Regions from separate parts of the Blastococcus brunescens genome, predicted to be linked through region 2. Evidence: riboswitches for the same ligand, from Rfam matches in the RefSeq annotation. Region 2 holds a riboswitch; each other region holds the start of a gene.

Region 1 (5,172 bases), 540 kb from region 2:
GATCACCCATGCGCTGGTGAAGGGCATCGACGCCTTCGTCGAGGACGACACCGAGGAACTGCGGGCGGAGATCAGCGCGCGCGGCGGCCGGCCGATCGAGGTCATCGAGGGCCCGCTGATGGACGGCATGAACGTCGTCGGCGACCTGTTCGGCGCGGGGAAGATGTTCCTGCCCCAGGTGGTGAAGTCGGCGCGCGTGATGAAGAAGGCCGTCGCCTACCTGATCCCGTTCATCGAGGCGGAGAAGCAGCCCGGAGACGCCGAGCGCACCAACGGCAAGGTCGTCATGGCGACGGCGAAGGGCGACGTCCACGACATCGGCAAGAACATCGTCGGCGTCGTCCTCCAGTGCAACAACTACGACGTCGTCGACCTCGGCGTGATGGTGCCGCCCCAGAAGATCCTGGACGCGGCCAAGCACGAAGGCGCCGACATCATCGGCCTCTCGGGGCTGATCACGCCGTCGCTGGACGAGATGGTCACCCTCGCCACGGAGATGGAGCGGCAGGGCTTCGACGTCCCGCTGCTCATCGGCGGTGCGACGACCTCCCGCGCGCACACGGCCGTCAAGATCGCGCAGAAGTACCACGGGCCGGTCGTCTGGGTGAAGGACGCCTCGCGGTCGGTGCCCGTGGTGGCGGCGCTGCTGTCGGACGAGCAGCGGCCGAAGCTGCTGGCCGAGACCGCGGCCGAGTACGAGGCGCTGCGCGAGCGGCATGCCGCGCGTCAGGACAGCCGGACGATGCTGCCGATCGCCGCCGCCCGCGCCGCGGCGCCCCGATCGACTGGAGCAGCTACTCCCCGCCGCGGCCGCGGATGCTGCTGCAGCAGGCGTTGGACGTCTGTTCCGGCCCGGCCTGCGACCACGTCCACCACACGGCGACCCAGTTCGTCCGGACCTTCGCCGACTACCCGCTCGACGAGCTCCGCGCGTACATCGACTGGCAGCCGTTCTTCAACGCCTGGGAGATGCGGGGCCGGTTCCCCGACATCCTGCACAACCCGGTGTCCGGAGAGGCGGCCCGCCGGCTCTTCGAGGACGCGCAGGTGATGCTCGACCAGATCATCGGCGAGAAGTGGCTCACCGCCAGCGGCGTCTTCGGGTTGTTCCCGGCCAACCAGGTCGACGGCGACGACGTCGAGGTCTACACCGACGAGTCGCGCTCCGCCGTCCGGACCACGCTGCACCAGCTCCGGCAGCAGACCGAGGGTCGCGACGGCTCGCCGCGCAAGTCGCTGGCCGACTTCGTCGCGCCGAAGGTCACCGGGCTGCGCGACTACGTCGGGGCCTTCGCGGTGACCGCCGGCCTGGGGTCCATGGAGCGGGTGATGGCGTTCAAGAAGGCGAACGACGACTACAGCGCGATCCTGCTGGAGTCGCTCGCCGACCGGCTGGCCGAGGCCTTCGCCGAGCGGCTGCACGAGCGGGTGCGGAAGGAGTTCTGGGCGTACGCCCCGGACGAGCACCTCGACGCCGACGGGCTGATCGCCGAGAAGTACCACGGCATCAGGCCTGCCCCGGGCTACCCGGCGTGCCCCGAGCACACCGAGAAGCAGACGATCTGGCAGCTGCTGGACGTCGAGGCAGCCACCGGCATCCAGCTGACCGAGAGCATGGCCATGTGGCCGGGTGCCGCCGTGAGCGGGCTGTACTTCTCCCACCCCGAGTCGCGCTACTTCGTGCTGGGCCGGGTCGGCCGCGACCAGGTCGAGGACTACGCGCGCCGCAAGGGCTGGACCGTCGACGAGGCGGAGAAGTGGCTGTCGCCGAATCTCGGCTACCGCACGGAGGACGAGTAGAGCGGGGCCCTACACCGGGAACGGAGATCTGTTCTTCGTCACGTATCGGTCGTCACGGTTTCGTAGTACTTTCGTTATCTGTTCGCCGGGCCCCGCTCCTCGACCGAGGACCCCGCCGGACACCGCCGAACTGCGCGCGGCCCCGTGCCGCGATCAGACCGGGGACCCATGGTTCCACTGGGGTGAATCCTGCGCGCGTACGCCGCAGGTAGGGCAACTTCCGGCCCGAACCCGTCAGCTAACTCGGTAGGCGGCTGAGGAAGAAACGGAGAGACGCCCCCTGTGGCGCCCCTGAACCTGTTCACCGCACAGCCCACTGACGACACCACCGGCACCGACGACCGGCCGAACCGTCGGGACCGCCGTCACCGCCTGGCCGCGCCGGGGTCCCGGGTGGCCTACTCCTCGGCATCGCCACCGTCTGCGTCCTGGCCACCTTCGACCTCGTCGCGGGCGCGCCGGCTCCCGCCACCGCGGAGACCCAGTCGGCGTCCGTCGTCGTCGCCGACGCCCTGGGCATCGACGGCGCGGGCGTCGAGGCCCCCGCCCCGGAGGACTCCGAACTGCTGGGCCAGTTGGCCGCCAGCAGATCGGAGCGCGACGCCGAGCAGGCCGCGGCCGCCGCGTCCCAGGCGCAGGCCGAGGAGGCCGCCGCCGCGGCGAAGGCCGCGGAGGAGGCTCGCGTCGCGGCCGAGGCCGCCGCCGCACAGGCCGCCGCCGAGGCCGCCGCCGCTGCCGCCGCGGAGGCCGCCGCGGCAGCGGAGACGGCAGCCGCTGCCGGCCCTCACCCGCCGCTGCGGCAGCGTCCGTGACCGCCAGCGTGATCGCGAAGATCAACAACAGCGCGGGGCCGATCCGGCCCGTCGCGCAGGCCGCCGCCAACGCGGTGGTCTCCAACGTGCCCGGCGCCGCGGGCATCACGCTCGGCGGCACCCGCGCCAGTGCCGCCGACCCGGGTGGGCACCCGTCCGGGTTGGCGGTGGACTACATGGTCGGCTCGAACGCGGCTCTCGGTGACGCGATCGTGGCGTACCACGTCGCCCACTGGGACGAGCTCGGCGTCGACTACATCATCTGGCAGCAGCGCATGCTCAGCTCGCCCGGTGGTGGCTGGAAGACGATGGAGAACCGAGGCAGTGCCACGGCCAACCACATGGACCACCCGCACGTGAACTACCGGGGATGAGCGACCCGCAACCCGGCCGGGCCGACCTGCGCGCCGTCCTGTTCGACATGGACGGCACGCTGGTCGAGACCGAGCAGTACTGGGGCGAGGCGATGTTCGAGCTCGCCGCGAGCCTCGGCGGGCGGATGTCCGAGAGCGCCCGCGCGGCGACGGTCGGCTCCACGATGCGCCGGTCGATGGCCATCCTGCACGCCGACCTGGGGCTGGTGCGCACGGAGGAAGAGCTCCTGGACGACGCCCGCTGGGTCGAGTACCGAACGGCCCAGCTCCTCGCGACCGGCATCTCCTGGTGCCCCGGCGCGCGCGAGCTGCTCACCGAGGTCCGGGCCGCCGGGCTCCGCACGGCGCTGGTCACCACCACGCCCCGCCGGCTGGCCGACATCGTCCTCTCGACGATCCGCGCCGACCTGGGGGCCGATCCGTTCGACGTCACCGTCTGCGGCGACGAGGTCCCGGCGCGCAAGCCCGACCCCGCGCCCTACCGGCAGGCGATGAGCGCCCTGGGCGTCGGGCCGGAGGCGTGCGTGGTGATCGAGGACTCGGAGTCTGGCGTGGCCGCGGGGCTCGCCGCAGGTGCGGCCGTCCTCGGTGTGCCGACCCTGCAGGCACTGGCGCCCGCGCCCGGCCTGACGCTCCGGAAGGGGCTCGGAGGCATCGGCCTCGAGGATCTCGCCGGCGTCCTGGCCGCACGGCAGCCGGCGGGCGTCCCGGCCTGACCGGGCTGTTCAGCCTGCGGATGTGCCGGAGGTCCCCGACAGCCTGCGGCCGCGGCCGATCGACGACGAGCGGGAGCAGCTGCTCGCCTGGCTCGGCTCCCTGCGTGCCGGGACCAGGTCGGCGCCCTACGGGCGCCGAGGTGGCCCCGCCGTTCCGTGCGGTCGAGGCGCGCCGTGGCGGCCGAGTGCGGCCCCCGGTCAGTCGCGCTCGACGACGGGCAGCAGGGTCTGCCAGCCGGCGGCGGCTGCCGCCTCCGCGGGGAAGGGCGGGGGAGTGCCGCCCCACTCCGGGCAGACCGCCTGGTGGTCGCACCAGCCGCAGAGCCGGGTCTTGTTGGGGCGGAAGTCGCCGGTGGCGACGGCGCGCTCGATCGCGGCCCAGATGGCCTGCAGCGTCCGCTCGAACCGGACCAGCTCCGCCTCGTCCGGAGCGTAGGTGAGCGTGTCACCGTCGCCGAGGTAGATGAGCTTGAGCTGGGCAGCCACCACGCCACGGGTGCGCCACAGCACCAGCGCGTAGAACTTCATCTGGAACAGGGCCTTGGCCTCGAACGCCTCGCGCGGCATCGACCCGGTCTTGTAGTCCACGACGCGGATGGCGCCGCTCGGCGCGACGTCGACCCGATCCACGAAGCCGCGCAGCAGCAGCCCGTCGGGGAGGGTCACCTCGACCAGCTGCTCGCGCCCGTCCGGCTGGATGCGGGTCGGGTCCTCCAGGGCGAAGTACCTCTCGACCAGCTTCCCGGCCGACGCCAACCACGCCTCCACGGACTCGGGGGCGTTCGGGTCGGTCTCCGCGCCGTCGTCCTGCACCGTCCGGAAAAGCTCGGCGATGCCTGGCTCGTCCCGCAGCTCGGCCCAGGCCGGCACCACGAGCTCCTGCGCGGCGGCGACCGTGCGGCCGGCCGGCGGGAGGTCGTACAGCTTCTCGAGGACCGAGTGCACCAGCGTGCCGCGGACGGCAGCGAGGCTCTTGCGCTCGGGCAGGCGGTCGATCGTGCGGAAGCGGTAGAGCAGGGGCAGGTCTTGAAATCGGCCGCGCGGCTGGGCGACAGCGAGGGACGGCGGGGCGCGGTGGCCGCGTCGGGAGCGCTCTCCGCGGGCGTCGCGGGAGCCAGGTCCGGATGCAGGATCGCCGTCATGGGTCCGAGGCTAGGTCGGCCCACCGACATTTCCGACCGACCGCGCCGCAGCCGTACCTCGGGTCACATCCGCGCCGTCCGTAGGCTGGCCGCCCGTGGACACGCAGCACGACGCCGCCGAGGCCGTCGCCCCCGAGACCGTCGCCCTGGAGCCGTCGCCCCCGAGACCGAGCCGGTGGCGGGATCGTTCGTGGCCGGTGACCGGGTGCAGCTCACCGATCCGAAGGGCCGGCTGCACACCGTCGTCCTGGAGCGCGGCAAGCAGTTCCACACCCATCGCGGGGCGATCGAGCACGACCACCTGATCGGCGCTCCCGAGGGCTCGGTG
Region 2 (5,172 bases):
TCTGCCAATGGGGGCGTCCGTGGCCATCGCCTCAGGGTAGTTCCGCCGACGCTCCGTGAGCCGCCGCTACGGTGCCTCTTCGTCATGCACATCTGCGGCGGGCCCTTCTGCACGCCACCGGACTCACCGCCGGTGTGTGCTGCAGGTGCTCCTTGGACACGCCTCGGTGGGTGCCTTGCAGCCACGTCTTGATACCAACCGAGAGCCGCGCCTCCCAGCGTCCACACGACTTGGATCACGCCGCCCGATGGCTGCCAGTTGCCGGATCAGCGGCTCGCAGTAGGTGGCCTTCTGCGACGTCCCGCTGGACGAACCCGCTACGGCAACATTCGGGCAGGTGGACGGACCAACAAGGACGTCCCGCAGAGGATCCCCTTGCGGCGCGGCCTTGGCCGCTCATCGAGCTGGCCACAGCTGTGGCCGGTTCGGCTACCGAGGCAACCGCGGCGCCCTGAGTGACTGCCGGACAGCGCTGCCTGGAGGCGGTTTGGGCGCCTGGCCGCTTCAGAGTGCTCAGCGGCTGCGGGCGGCGACGAACCAGCTGCCCGCGAACAGCACTTCTCCGTCGATCTCGTCGGCCAGTTCCTCAGCGCCGAGGTAGCGCTTGAACACCCGGTGCCGGGAGCCGTCGTTCAACGTCCGCGCCTGCCACTGCTCGGCGTCGATTCCTGGACGCAGGGCGGAGTCAATGACCACCAGCTCACCGGCCACACGCCGGACCTCGGCGAGGAAGGCTCCTCGCTCACCGATGGGCAGGTGCCCGTAGAAGTGGCCGGTCAGCACCCTGTCGAATGCGCCGTCGGCGAAGGGCATGTCCAGCGCGTCACCTGTGAGAGCGCGTCCACCCGGCAGGCGGGACTGGGCAGGGCCACCATCGCCAGGCTCTGATCCAATCCGACCACGAAGCCGGTCAGGTGGCGGGTGAGGAAGCCGCTGCCGCAGGCGACGTCCAGGGTGCGGACCGCCGGCAGCGCTTGGACCAGGGTCACCACCGCCTCCACTTCGGCGCCCCAACCGGGCCGGTCCCGTTCGGCGAAGCGGCCCTGCCCGGTGTACCACTCGTCGTACTCCTCAGCGCGCTGGTCGTAATACGCCGCCGTCGCCGCGTCGCGGGCGAAGACCGGCTCCTCGGACATCATTCCGACAGTCTGGCGAAGGCGGACCGCATCACCACACCGGTGTCCGGAGGCCGCGCGCCCCCGGTCGGGCTGGCCGGTGCAGGTGGCGCCAGAACGGCGTCGCCGCAACGCACCGCGGCGCGGCGCGGCCACGACCACATCACCACGCACGACCGGCCGGTGACCAACCTGAGCAGCGTCCCGCTCGAGGATCCTTCCGCGGGCCGCAGACGCTGGCCTGGCCGTCGGCGTTGTCTACCTGCTGGTCGGGTTCGTCGGCGTCTTCATCGCCCGGTTTCGACGATTTCTTTACCCACGCCACCAACGACCGCCTGACGTGGATTCGAGATCAACGGCTTCCACAACGTCGTGCACATCGTGATCGGAGGTGCCGGCCTGGCCCGGCCCGGGCCGGGCCCGCCTACGGCTGACCGCCGGCTATGGCGCCGCGTCATCTACGGGTTGATCGCCATCAACCGGACGTGGGACTTCTCAGACCGGCTATCCCCCGGAAGAAGCGGTCGGCCGGAGCTGACAAGCACACGCGGTGCAGGGTCCCGGTAACGCTTTGTGAATCCTCGCGGGCGAACCCGGGAAAGCTGGCTCAGGGTTGCTGCCTGCGTCCGGGGTCTGCATACCGTGCTGAGGTTCGCCGAGCGGTGGACCCGGATGACGGCACCGCCCAACCTGCCCACCGTCGCACCGGTCCTGTCGAAAACGACGGGCAGGGCGGGGGACCCACCTCGTAGGACCAGGCCTTCCGGCCTTGGGGTGAAGCCGCAGAATGCGGCCGGGCAGCTCTCGCCCGAACCCGACAGCTAACTCCGTAGGCGGCGAGAGGCTCACCACCCATGTCCAAGCGCTACAAGGGACGGCACCGCCGTCCCACCCGCAACCCTGTCGTGGCGGCCGTGGCACGACCCGCCGTGGTCGTCGCGGCAGCAGCGGCCGTCTCCGTTGGAATGATCGCCCCCGCCCAGGCTCACTCCGGGGACCACACAGTCCGCTCCGGCGACACCCTCGGCGAGCTCGCGGCCAGCCACGGCACCTCGTGGCGAACGATCTACGCCGACAACCGCGACACGATCGGGCCCAACCCGAACGTCCTGCGCATCGGTCAGGTGCTCACCATCGGCGGCTCGGGCTCGGGCTCGGGCTCGACGCCGTCAGCGGTCAGCGGCTCGGGCGCGTACACCGTGCGCGCGGGAGACACGCTCAACAAGATCGCCGCCCGCCACGGCACCACCGCGCAGCAGCTGCACGCCCTCAACCGCGAGGTCATCGGCGCGGACCCGAACGTCCTGCGTGTCGGTCAACGTCTCGTCCTCAGCGGGAACGCGGCCCCGGCCGCCGCGCCGAGTGCGGCCCCCGAGCGCGCCAGCCGAGCATCGGACCGGTCTGCCGTCGCCCCGACGCCGGCGCCGTCACCCAGGCCGGCTGCGTCCTCGAGCGCCTACGGGGCGTGGGACCCGCACGTCCGACCCGCCGTCCAAGAAATCGCCGAACGGTTCGGCGTCTCCACCGTCCTCACCCGCCCCGGGCACAGCCCCACCCAAGGCCGCGCGGCTGACTTCATGGTCTACACCGACCGGGCCAAGGGAGACGCCGTCGCCCAGTACGTGATCGACAACGCGGCTCGACTCGGCGTCGAGAACGTGATCTGGCGGCAACGGATCGCCGGTCCGTGGACCGGTTGGGCGTGGCAGACGATGGAAGACCGCGGATCCGCCACGGCCAACCACATGGACCACCCACACGTGGCGTTCCTGCCAGCCGGGTAACCGACTGACCGTCGTGGTCCGCTGAGCCCGGGACCGACGACAGCGCCCCCTGCCCTGAGTTCGGTGGGGCAGGGGGCCCTGTCGACGGGCCATCCGACGCTCAGGCACTCCGCCGCAGCTATGGCCCCTGGTCCGTCTCGGCGGAAATCAGTGCCTCGCTGCGCTGGTCGTTGGATCACGCGCTCGACGCGGCGTGCCAGCAGCCACAGAGACGGCGGCGACCGTCTCTCGGTTCAACCGTCTCACTTGAGAGAACCTCAAAGGGAACATCGCGGGACAACGCAGCGCCCCTCGACCGCGGTCCCGTAAGACCCGCCCGGTGACCAGTCCCGCACGGGTAGGACAGGCGGGACACCCCTGTCCGGGAAGCAGCGACGACCACCGGGCCGCTCAACACCCACGTCACCGTCACCCAGGAATCGCTAATGACGACGAACCGGGCCATCGCGAACCGCAACGCCAGGATCATTGAGAACCGGCCAGTCGTCATCGTGAAAGCGATCAACGACCGCCATGAGAAGCCAATCAGACATCGCTAAGCTGACCTACTTATCGCAACGCCCAACCCTGACCCATAACACTCAAACTGTTACTAATGAACGTCAAAATGTCACTGAAGAACGGCACGCATGCTACCTTCGGAGGTAGATCGGGCCCCGCATTGCGGGGCCATCGGCGTCTATAGGGGTGACTTGTTGGTCATTGTCGGGTGGCGTTGAAAATGCATGGCGGGATGAAGATCTACGCCGGCTCACCGGCGGCTGCCCGGCAGTACGTGGAGGCCGACCGGGGCCGGACGGATGACTACTACCTCGCCGAGGGTGCCGGTGTGGCGCGCCGGTTCAGCGTTGCCGGCGGGCGGGTGAGCGAGTTGGCGCCGCTGACCGGTGACGCCTACGAGACGTGGGTGGCCGGCTGTGACCCCGGTACCGGCGAGCCGCGGGGGCAGCTGCGCGGCGACGGGCATGCGGTGCGGTTCGTCGAGGTGGTGGTCAACGGCCCGAAGACGTGGTCGCTGGCGGCGGCGCTGCATCCGAACGTCGCGACGGCGTATGACGCGGCCCAGGCACGGGCGGCCGGGCAGATCATCGGCTGGCTCGGGGAGCACGCGACCACCCGGGTCGGTCCGCGCGGCGGGCAGGTGCAGGTGCCGGTCGAGGTGGCCGAGGCGGTGACGGTGGCGCACTACACGTCGCGGGCCGGGGATCCGCACCGGCATCTGCACCTGCAGATCAACGCCCGGGTGTTCGCGGCCGGGAAATGGCGCGGCCTGCACACCGTCGGTATTCGCGATTTCCTCGCTGCGATCAACGGTATCGGGCACGCCGCGGTCGCCTGCGATCTGCACTTCCGGGCCGCGCTCGCCGCTCACGGATATGTATTGGGTGCCGATGGGGAGATACGGCAGCTGGCGGATTTCGTGGGCGCCTTCAGCGCGCGGACCGCGCAGATCGCCCGGAACATCGACACCTACGAACGAGAATGGACCGCGGCGCATCCCGGCGAGCACCCCGGCCCGGGGTTGCGCCGCTCCTGGGACGCGCGAGCGTGGGCAGCGGGCCGCCCGGACAAGGTGAGGCCGCAGCCGGGGAGGACCTCACGGCACGGTGGCTGGCCGAGCTGGCCGCGTTGGGCTACCGCGACCGGAATGTTGCGGTCGGCCTGACACCCACGCCGGTCGGCGGCCTGGACCGGGAGCAGGTGGTGCAGCGGGTGCTCGCCCGGCTGGCCGCGGCCCGCTCGGCGTGGAACGCCGCCGACGTACGCGGGGAGGTCGAACAGCTGCTCGCCGCCGCCGGCATCGTCACCGACCCGGCGGTGCGCATCGAGCTCGCCGAAGACCTCACCGCCCGCACGATGTCCCGGTGCGTGCCGCTGCTGGACCGCGACGGCGCGCCCGAGCACATCCGGGCCTGGACCTCGCCACCGGTGCTCGCCGTCGAGGCCGACCTCACCGCCCGCCTCGCCGCCCGCGCCACCGACCGCCCGGCCGGCATCCCGGACACCGACCCGATCCCGCCGGTCGACGTCGCAGCCGGTGCCACCCGGCTGGATCCCGGACAGGCCGCGGCGGTCGCCGCGCTCGCCGGCCCGCGGCGCCTGGTTGTGATCGAGGGCGCGGCCGGCGCCGGCAAGACCACCACCCTCGCCGCCACCAGGAACCTGCTCGCCGAGCAGGGGCGCCGGCTGGTGGTCGTCACCCCGACGCTGAAGGCGGCCACGGTCGCCGCCGCGGAGGTCGGCGCGGTCGCCGGGTCGGCGGCCCGGCTGGC
Region 3 (5,172 bases), 1.1 Mb from region 2:
ACCGACGCTCGACCTCGGCTCCCCGACGGTTCCCGTCAGCCGGGGGACGGTCGCCAACACCGTCTCCGTCACCGGCACGGTGGTCGCCGACGCCGCCGTCCCGGTCAAGGCCACGGCCGCGGGCACCGTCCGCCGGGTCCTGGTGGCGGAGGGCGCGACCGTCACCGCCGGGCAGACCCTCCTCGAGATCCGCTTCGAGGAGGAGCTCGCCCCGTGGCCGGCACCGACGCCGAGGGCAACCCGACGTCGACCCCACGCCCACCGCGGGTGCGCACCGCCACGGTGACCGCTCCGTCCGCGGGCACGCTGACCGCCCTCGACGTCCTCGTCGACCAGATCGTGGCCGTCGGCGACACGGTCGGCGCCGTCTCCCCGGGGACCCTGTCGGTGACCGCGACCCTCACGCAGGCCGAGCAGTTCCGGCTGCTGACCCCGCCGGCCACCGCCGAGGTCGAGGTGCAGGGCGGCCCCGCGCCGTTCACCTGCACCGCCCTCGCGCTGGGCGTGCCGGCTGCTGGGGAGACGCCCGACGTTCCGTCGACACCGGACATGGGAGGCGCCGGCGGAACCGGCGGAGGGACGACGGCGCGCTGCGCGGTGCCCGCCGGGGTGACGGTCTTCGCCGGCATGGGAGCGACGGTCCGGGTGCAGGCGGGCACGGCCGAGGACGTGCTCGTCGTCCCCGTCACCGCCGTCCAGGGGACGGTGCAGTCCGGCAACGTCTGGGTGCTCGCCGACGACGGGACCGAGGAGCAGCGGCCGGTCACCCTCGGCCTCACCGACGGTGACCAGATCGAGGTCAGGGAGGGCCTGACCGAGGGCGAGCAGGTGCTGCAGTTCGTGCCGGTGCCCGACGACACCCCGGTCCAGGACCCGATGATGGGCGGGCCGTACGGATGAGTCTCCTGGAGCTGCGCGGGATCAGCCGGGAGGTGCTGCTCCCGGACGAGAGCGTCCTGCCGATCCTCACCGGGGTCGACCTCGACGTCGCGCCCGGCGAGCACGTCGCCATCGTGGGCCGCTCCGGGTCGGGCAAGTCGACCCTGCTCAACCTCCTCGGCCTGCTCGACACCCCGACGTCGGGCAGCTACCTGCTGGACGGCGAGCCGACCGACCAGCTGTCGGCCCGGCGGCGGTCGCGGCTGCGCGGCGAGGTCTTCGGGTTCGTGTTCCAGCAGTTCAACCTGCTGCCGCGCCGGACCGCGGCCGAGAACGTCGCGGCGCCGCTGCTCTATGCCCGCGGCCGCGACTACCTGAGGCGCCGGCGCACGGCCCGGGAGATGCTCGACCGGGTGGGGCTGGGCGCCCGCGCCGACCAGGTGCCCGAGCGGCTCTCCGGCGGCGAGCAGCAGCGGGTGGCCATCGCGCGCGCCCTCGTCCGGGGGCCCCGCGTCGTCCTGGCCGACGAGCCCACCGGCGCCCTCGACGTCGAGACCGGCGCCCAGGTCATGGCCCTGCTCGCGCAGGCCACCGCCGAGAACGGCGCCGCGCTGGTCACCATCACCCACGACCTGTCCGTGGCCGCGCTGGCCGCCCGCCGGTTCCGGCTGGACCGGGGTGTGCTCGCCGCTGGTCGCCGCGGGCGCGCTCGGGGCGGCGACGTCGGACCGGGGGCCGGCATGACCGGCGTCCTGGGCACCCTCGCCGAGGCGTGGGACGAGGTCCGGGTGCACAAGACCCGGGTGCTGCTGTCGCTGGTCGGCGTCTTCCTGGCGGTCTTCGCGATGACCAGCGTGACCGCCCTCGGACTCATGGTCGCCCAGGTCCAGCAGGAGGTCGGCGAGCGCTCCGGCGGCCGGGCGGCGACGGTCGCCGTCAGCGCGTACGACCCGATGACCGGCATGCCGCCCGACGCGGCCCGGTGGGATGCCGCCGTCGCCGACCTGGTCGAGCGGTACGACATCGCGACGGCGGCCACGATCGCCTGGGGCGAGACGCGCTTCCGCATGCCCGGCGGCACGATGGCCGTGCAGACCCGCCGCGTCTCCCCGAACTACGGCGACCTGCACCGCATCGAGCCGATCGAGGGCCGCTGGCTCCGCGACGGCGACCGGCAGAGCCTCTCGCCCGCCGTCGTGGTCAACGAGGCGTTCATGAGCGCGCTCGGTGCGCCGGACCTGGCCGCGCGGCCGACCGTCGTGATCGGCGGGCCGACCCCGTGACCGCGACCATCGTCGGCGTCGTCCGCGAGGGCTACGGGGAGGAGCTCGTGGCCTACCGGGTGGACCGCTCGGCCGGGCCCTGGGACGCCGCCGTGGCCGTGGACCCGGCGACGGCGATGTACGCGGGACCGAGCACCCTCGAGCTCTGGGTGCCGGCGGACCAGGCCGACCAGGTGATGGAGACGGTCGCGCACGACCTCGGTCTCGCCCTCGGCGGCCTGCAGGTCGACACCTACCGCGCCGATCCGCAGGGGGCCGAGGAGACCATCGCGATGCTGCGGCTCGCCATCCGCGGCGCCGGGGTGGTGGTGCTCGTCCTCGGTGGGCTCGGCGTGCTCAACATCGGCCTGGTCACCGTCCGGCAGCGGATCCGCGAGATCGGCGTCCGCCGCAGCTTCGGCGCGACGTCGGGCCGCATCTTCTCCGCGGTGATGCTGGAGAGCGTCTGCGCCACCGCGCTGGCCGGGCTGCTGGCGGTCGGGGCGGCGATCGTGCTGGTCCGCAACCTGCCGCTGGAGCAGCTGCTGAACAACGGCATCCCGATCGCGGACATGCCGGGCTTCCCGGTCGCCGCCGCGGTCGAGGGCATGATCGCCGCGACCGCCGTCGGGGCGCTGGCCGGCCTGCTGCCCGCGATCATCGCCGTCCGCGCCAAGGTGATCGACGCGATCCGCTTCTGACCCCGCGGGCGACGGTGGGCGCGGATGTGCAGCTCCCGGGTCGGGACGTGTGCATCCGCGCCCACTGTCGGGGCGACCGGTGGGGTTACACGGTCAGCGTCTGGCCCACCTGGATCAGGTCCGGGTCGGCCACGGTGTCGCGGTTGAGGGCCCAGAGGGCCTCCCAGCCGCCGGCGACGCCCTGAGCGGCGGCGATCCTCGACAGGGTGTCACCCGGCTTGACGGTGTAGCTCGCGCCCGTCGACGGCGCCGCGGCAGCCGGTGCCGGTGCCGGGGCCGGGGCGGGCGCCGGTGCCGCGGCTGCGGGGGTCGTTCCGGGGCGGAGGAGCGTGCCGCAGGTAGGCCAGGCGCCGGCACCCTGGGTGAGCAGGACCCGCTCCGCGACCGCGATCTGCTGCGCGGGCGTGGCCAGGTCGGCGCGCGGAGCGAACTCCGCCCCGCCGTGGCCCAGCCAGGTGGGGGAGCTGAACTGCAGGCCGCCGTAGTAACCGTTGCCGGTGTTGATGCTCCAGTTGCCGCTGGATTCGCACTGGGCGACTGCGGACCAGTCGTAGTGGTCCGCGGAGGCCGGCGTGGCCAGGGCGCCGACGCCGATTGCAGCGGCGCCGATGACGACGGCGCTCCCGCGGAGGGCCTCGGCTGCGGACGCGCGTCGTCGAGGGTGCGTGGACATGGGTGATCCTCCGATCACCGCCGGCGAGGTGAGCTGTCGGGTTCGGGCGAATCGGTGCCCGGCCGCCGTGCCTGTGTGCTGCACGCGCGGCTTCACCCCGAGGCGCGCGTACGCGCCGGGACGTGGGTCCCCCGCCCCCGTCCTGGGTGGGTCGGAGTCAGGCGCCGGCGGACGGGGTTGGGCGGTCCGGTGCCTCGCGCCCGGCCGGGCAGGCCCGGACGCCCGGACGACGTTAGGTCGCGAGCGGGCGAGCCGCGCGCCCAACGGAACGAGTTCGGGCGTTTTCCTCGCACGGGCGCCGCCACGCCGGACCACGACCCCGGGGCGTCCCCGTCCGACCGCGCTCCGTCGGCGTCATGAGAGACCGGCGGGCTCAGGCGCGGACGAGCAGGGCCACGGGCAGGCGGGTCAGCAGGGCCTCGACGGCGACGCCGCCCATGTCGGAGACGGCCCGCTCGCCGGTGAGCAGGTCGCGCCAGGCACCGGTGAGCAGCTTCAGGGCCGTGTCGCCCCAGCCGTCCGCGGCGAGTCCGGCCGGCAGGCGGGTCGCCACCGCGACGACGCCCCCACGGTCGAAGGCGACGACGTGCTCGGCGGCCGACCCGGTGGCCTCGACGGGGTCGTACCCGGCGAACCACTCGGGGTGGTCTCGGCGGGCCCGCAGCACCCGCGAGACCACGAGCAGCTTGGCGGCGCCGGTCTCGTCGACCGCGGGGATCTCCCCGCCGTCGATCGCCGCGAGCAACGTCCGGCGCAGCGCGTAGTCGACCGGTCGGCGGTTGTCCGGGTCGACGAGGAGAAGTCCCAGAGCTCGGTGCCCTGGTAGACGTCCGGGACGCCGGGCATCGTCAGCTGCAGCTGCTTCTGGCTCAGCGAGTTCGACCAGCCGAACGGGGCGATCCGCTCGACGAGCTCCTGGATCCGGGCCGCCGTCGCCTCGTCGTCGAAGGCGGCGTCGACGAGGGCGTGCAGCCGGCCCTCGAACTCCTCGTCCGGGGCGGTCCAGGTGGTCGACGTCCCCGCCTCACGGGCCGCCTTCTCGACGTAGGCGTGCGCGCGCTCCGCGACAGCGGCCACGCCCCGACCAGGTTCTGCCACACCAGGTGCGCCAGCGGTCGATCGGCCAGCGGGTGCCGGGAGAGCAGGAAGCGGACCAGGTCCGCCCACTCGGTCGGGATCTCGGCGAGCACCGCGAGCCGGGCCCGCACGTCCTCGCTGCGCTTGGTGTCGTGCGTCGACAGCGTCGTCATCGACTCGGGGTAGCGCTCGGCACGGCGCCGCTGGGCGGCGTGGAACTCCTCGACCGTGCTGCCGAAGCGCGCCGGGTCGCCGCCCACCTCGTTGAGCGCCACGAACCGCGCCCACCGGTAGTAGGCGCTGTCCTCGACGCCCTTGGCCATGACCGGCCCGCTGGTCTGCTCGAACCGGGTCGCCGCTTCTGACCCCGAGGCCGACAGCACCGAGTGCAGGGCGTCGACCGCGGGAACGAGGTCGGGACGCCGGGTACGGACGGCGGTCACGGTGGCGTCAAGGTGCTCGCGGCCGTCGGGCAGGTAGCTGCGGTAGACGGGGAACGTGGCCAGGAGCTCGGCCAGCGCCTCGGTCTGCTGCGTGGCGTCGATGCCGGGGAGCTCCCCGATCACCCGGACCAGGCGGG

Evidence for each region. A riboswitch is a leader RNA that binds a small molecule or an ion and turns the genes downstream of it on or off. The one in region 2 is predicted to bind cyclic di-AMP.
Region 1: it holds a riboswitch for cyclic di-AMP, as region 2 does, so the genes downstream of both, U6N30_RS14140 (hypothetical protein) here and U6N30_RS10510 (LysM peptidoglycan-binding domain-containing protein) in region 2, are expected to answer to the same signal.
Region 3: it holds a riboswitch for cyclic di-AMP, as region 2 does, so the genes downstream of both, U6N30_RS17835 (transglycosylase family protein) here and U6N30_RS10510 (LysM peptidoglycan-binding domain-containing protein) in region 2, are expected to answer to the same signal.

The regions. Positions count from the first base shown of each region.
Region 1 is NZ_CP141261.1:2,120,390-2,125,561, reverse strand. Features, by position in the region: gene U6N30_RS14150 (B12-binding domain-containing protein) at 1-1,051, shown strand, start outside; gene U6N30_RS14155 (dihydropteroate synthase) at 1-20, shown strand, start outside; gene U6N30_RS14145 (vitamin B12 dependent-methionine synthase activation domain-containing protein) at 970-1,800, shown strand; cyclic di-AMP (ydaO/yuaA leader) riboswitch at 1,914-2,068, shown strand; gene U6N30_RS14140 (hypothetical protein) at 2,376-2,612, shown strand; gene U6N30_RS14135 (VldE C-terminal domain-containing protein) at 2,609-2,986, shown strand; gene U6N30_RS14130 (HAD family hydrolase) at 2,983-3,702, shown strand; gene U6N30_RS14125 (RecB family exonuclease) at 3,901-4,689, opposite strand; partial or broken gene U6N30_RS14120 (tRNA (adenine-N1)-methyltransferase) at 4,843-5,172, shown strand, end outside.
Region 2 is NZ_CP141261.1:1,580,759-1,585,930, forward strand. Features, by position in the region: gene U6N30_RS10500 (class I SAM-dependent methyltransferase) at 514-813, opposite strand; gene U6N30_RS10505 (class I SAM-dependent methyltransferase) at 777-1,271, opposite strand; cyclic di-AMP (ydaO/yuaA leader) riboswitch at 1,809-1,963, shown strand; gene U6N30_RS10510 (LysM peptidoglycan-binding domain-containing protein) at 1,970-2,899, shown strand; gene U6N30_RS10515 (relaxase domain-containing protein) at 3,633-4,565, shown strand; gene U6N30_RS10520 (AAA family ATPase) at 4,529-5,172, shown strand, end outside.
Region 3 is NZ_CP141261.1:2,676,762-2,681,933, reverse strand. Features, by position in the region: gene U6N30_RS17855 (efflux RND transporter periplasmic adaptor subunit) at 1-286, shown strand, start outside; gene U6N30_RS17850 (efflux RND transporter periplasmic adaptor subunit) at 214-900, shown strand; gene U6N30_RS17845 (ABC transporter ATP-binding protein/permease) at 897-2,162, shown strand; gene U6N30_RS17840 (ABC transporter permease) at 2,159-2,842, shown strand; gene U6N30_RS17835 (transglycosylase family protein) at 2,928-3,515, opposite strand; cyclic di-AMP (ydaO/yuaA leader) riboswitch at 3,519-3,679, opposite strand; gene U6N30_RS17830 (hypothetical protein) at 3,889-4,260, opposite strand; gene treY (malto-oligosyltrehalose synthase) at 4,385-5,172, opposite strand, start outside.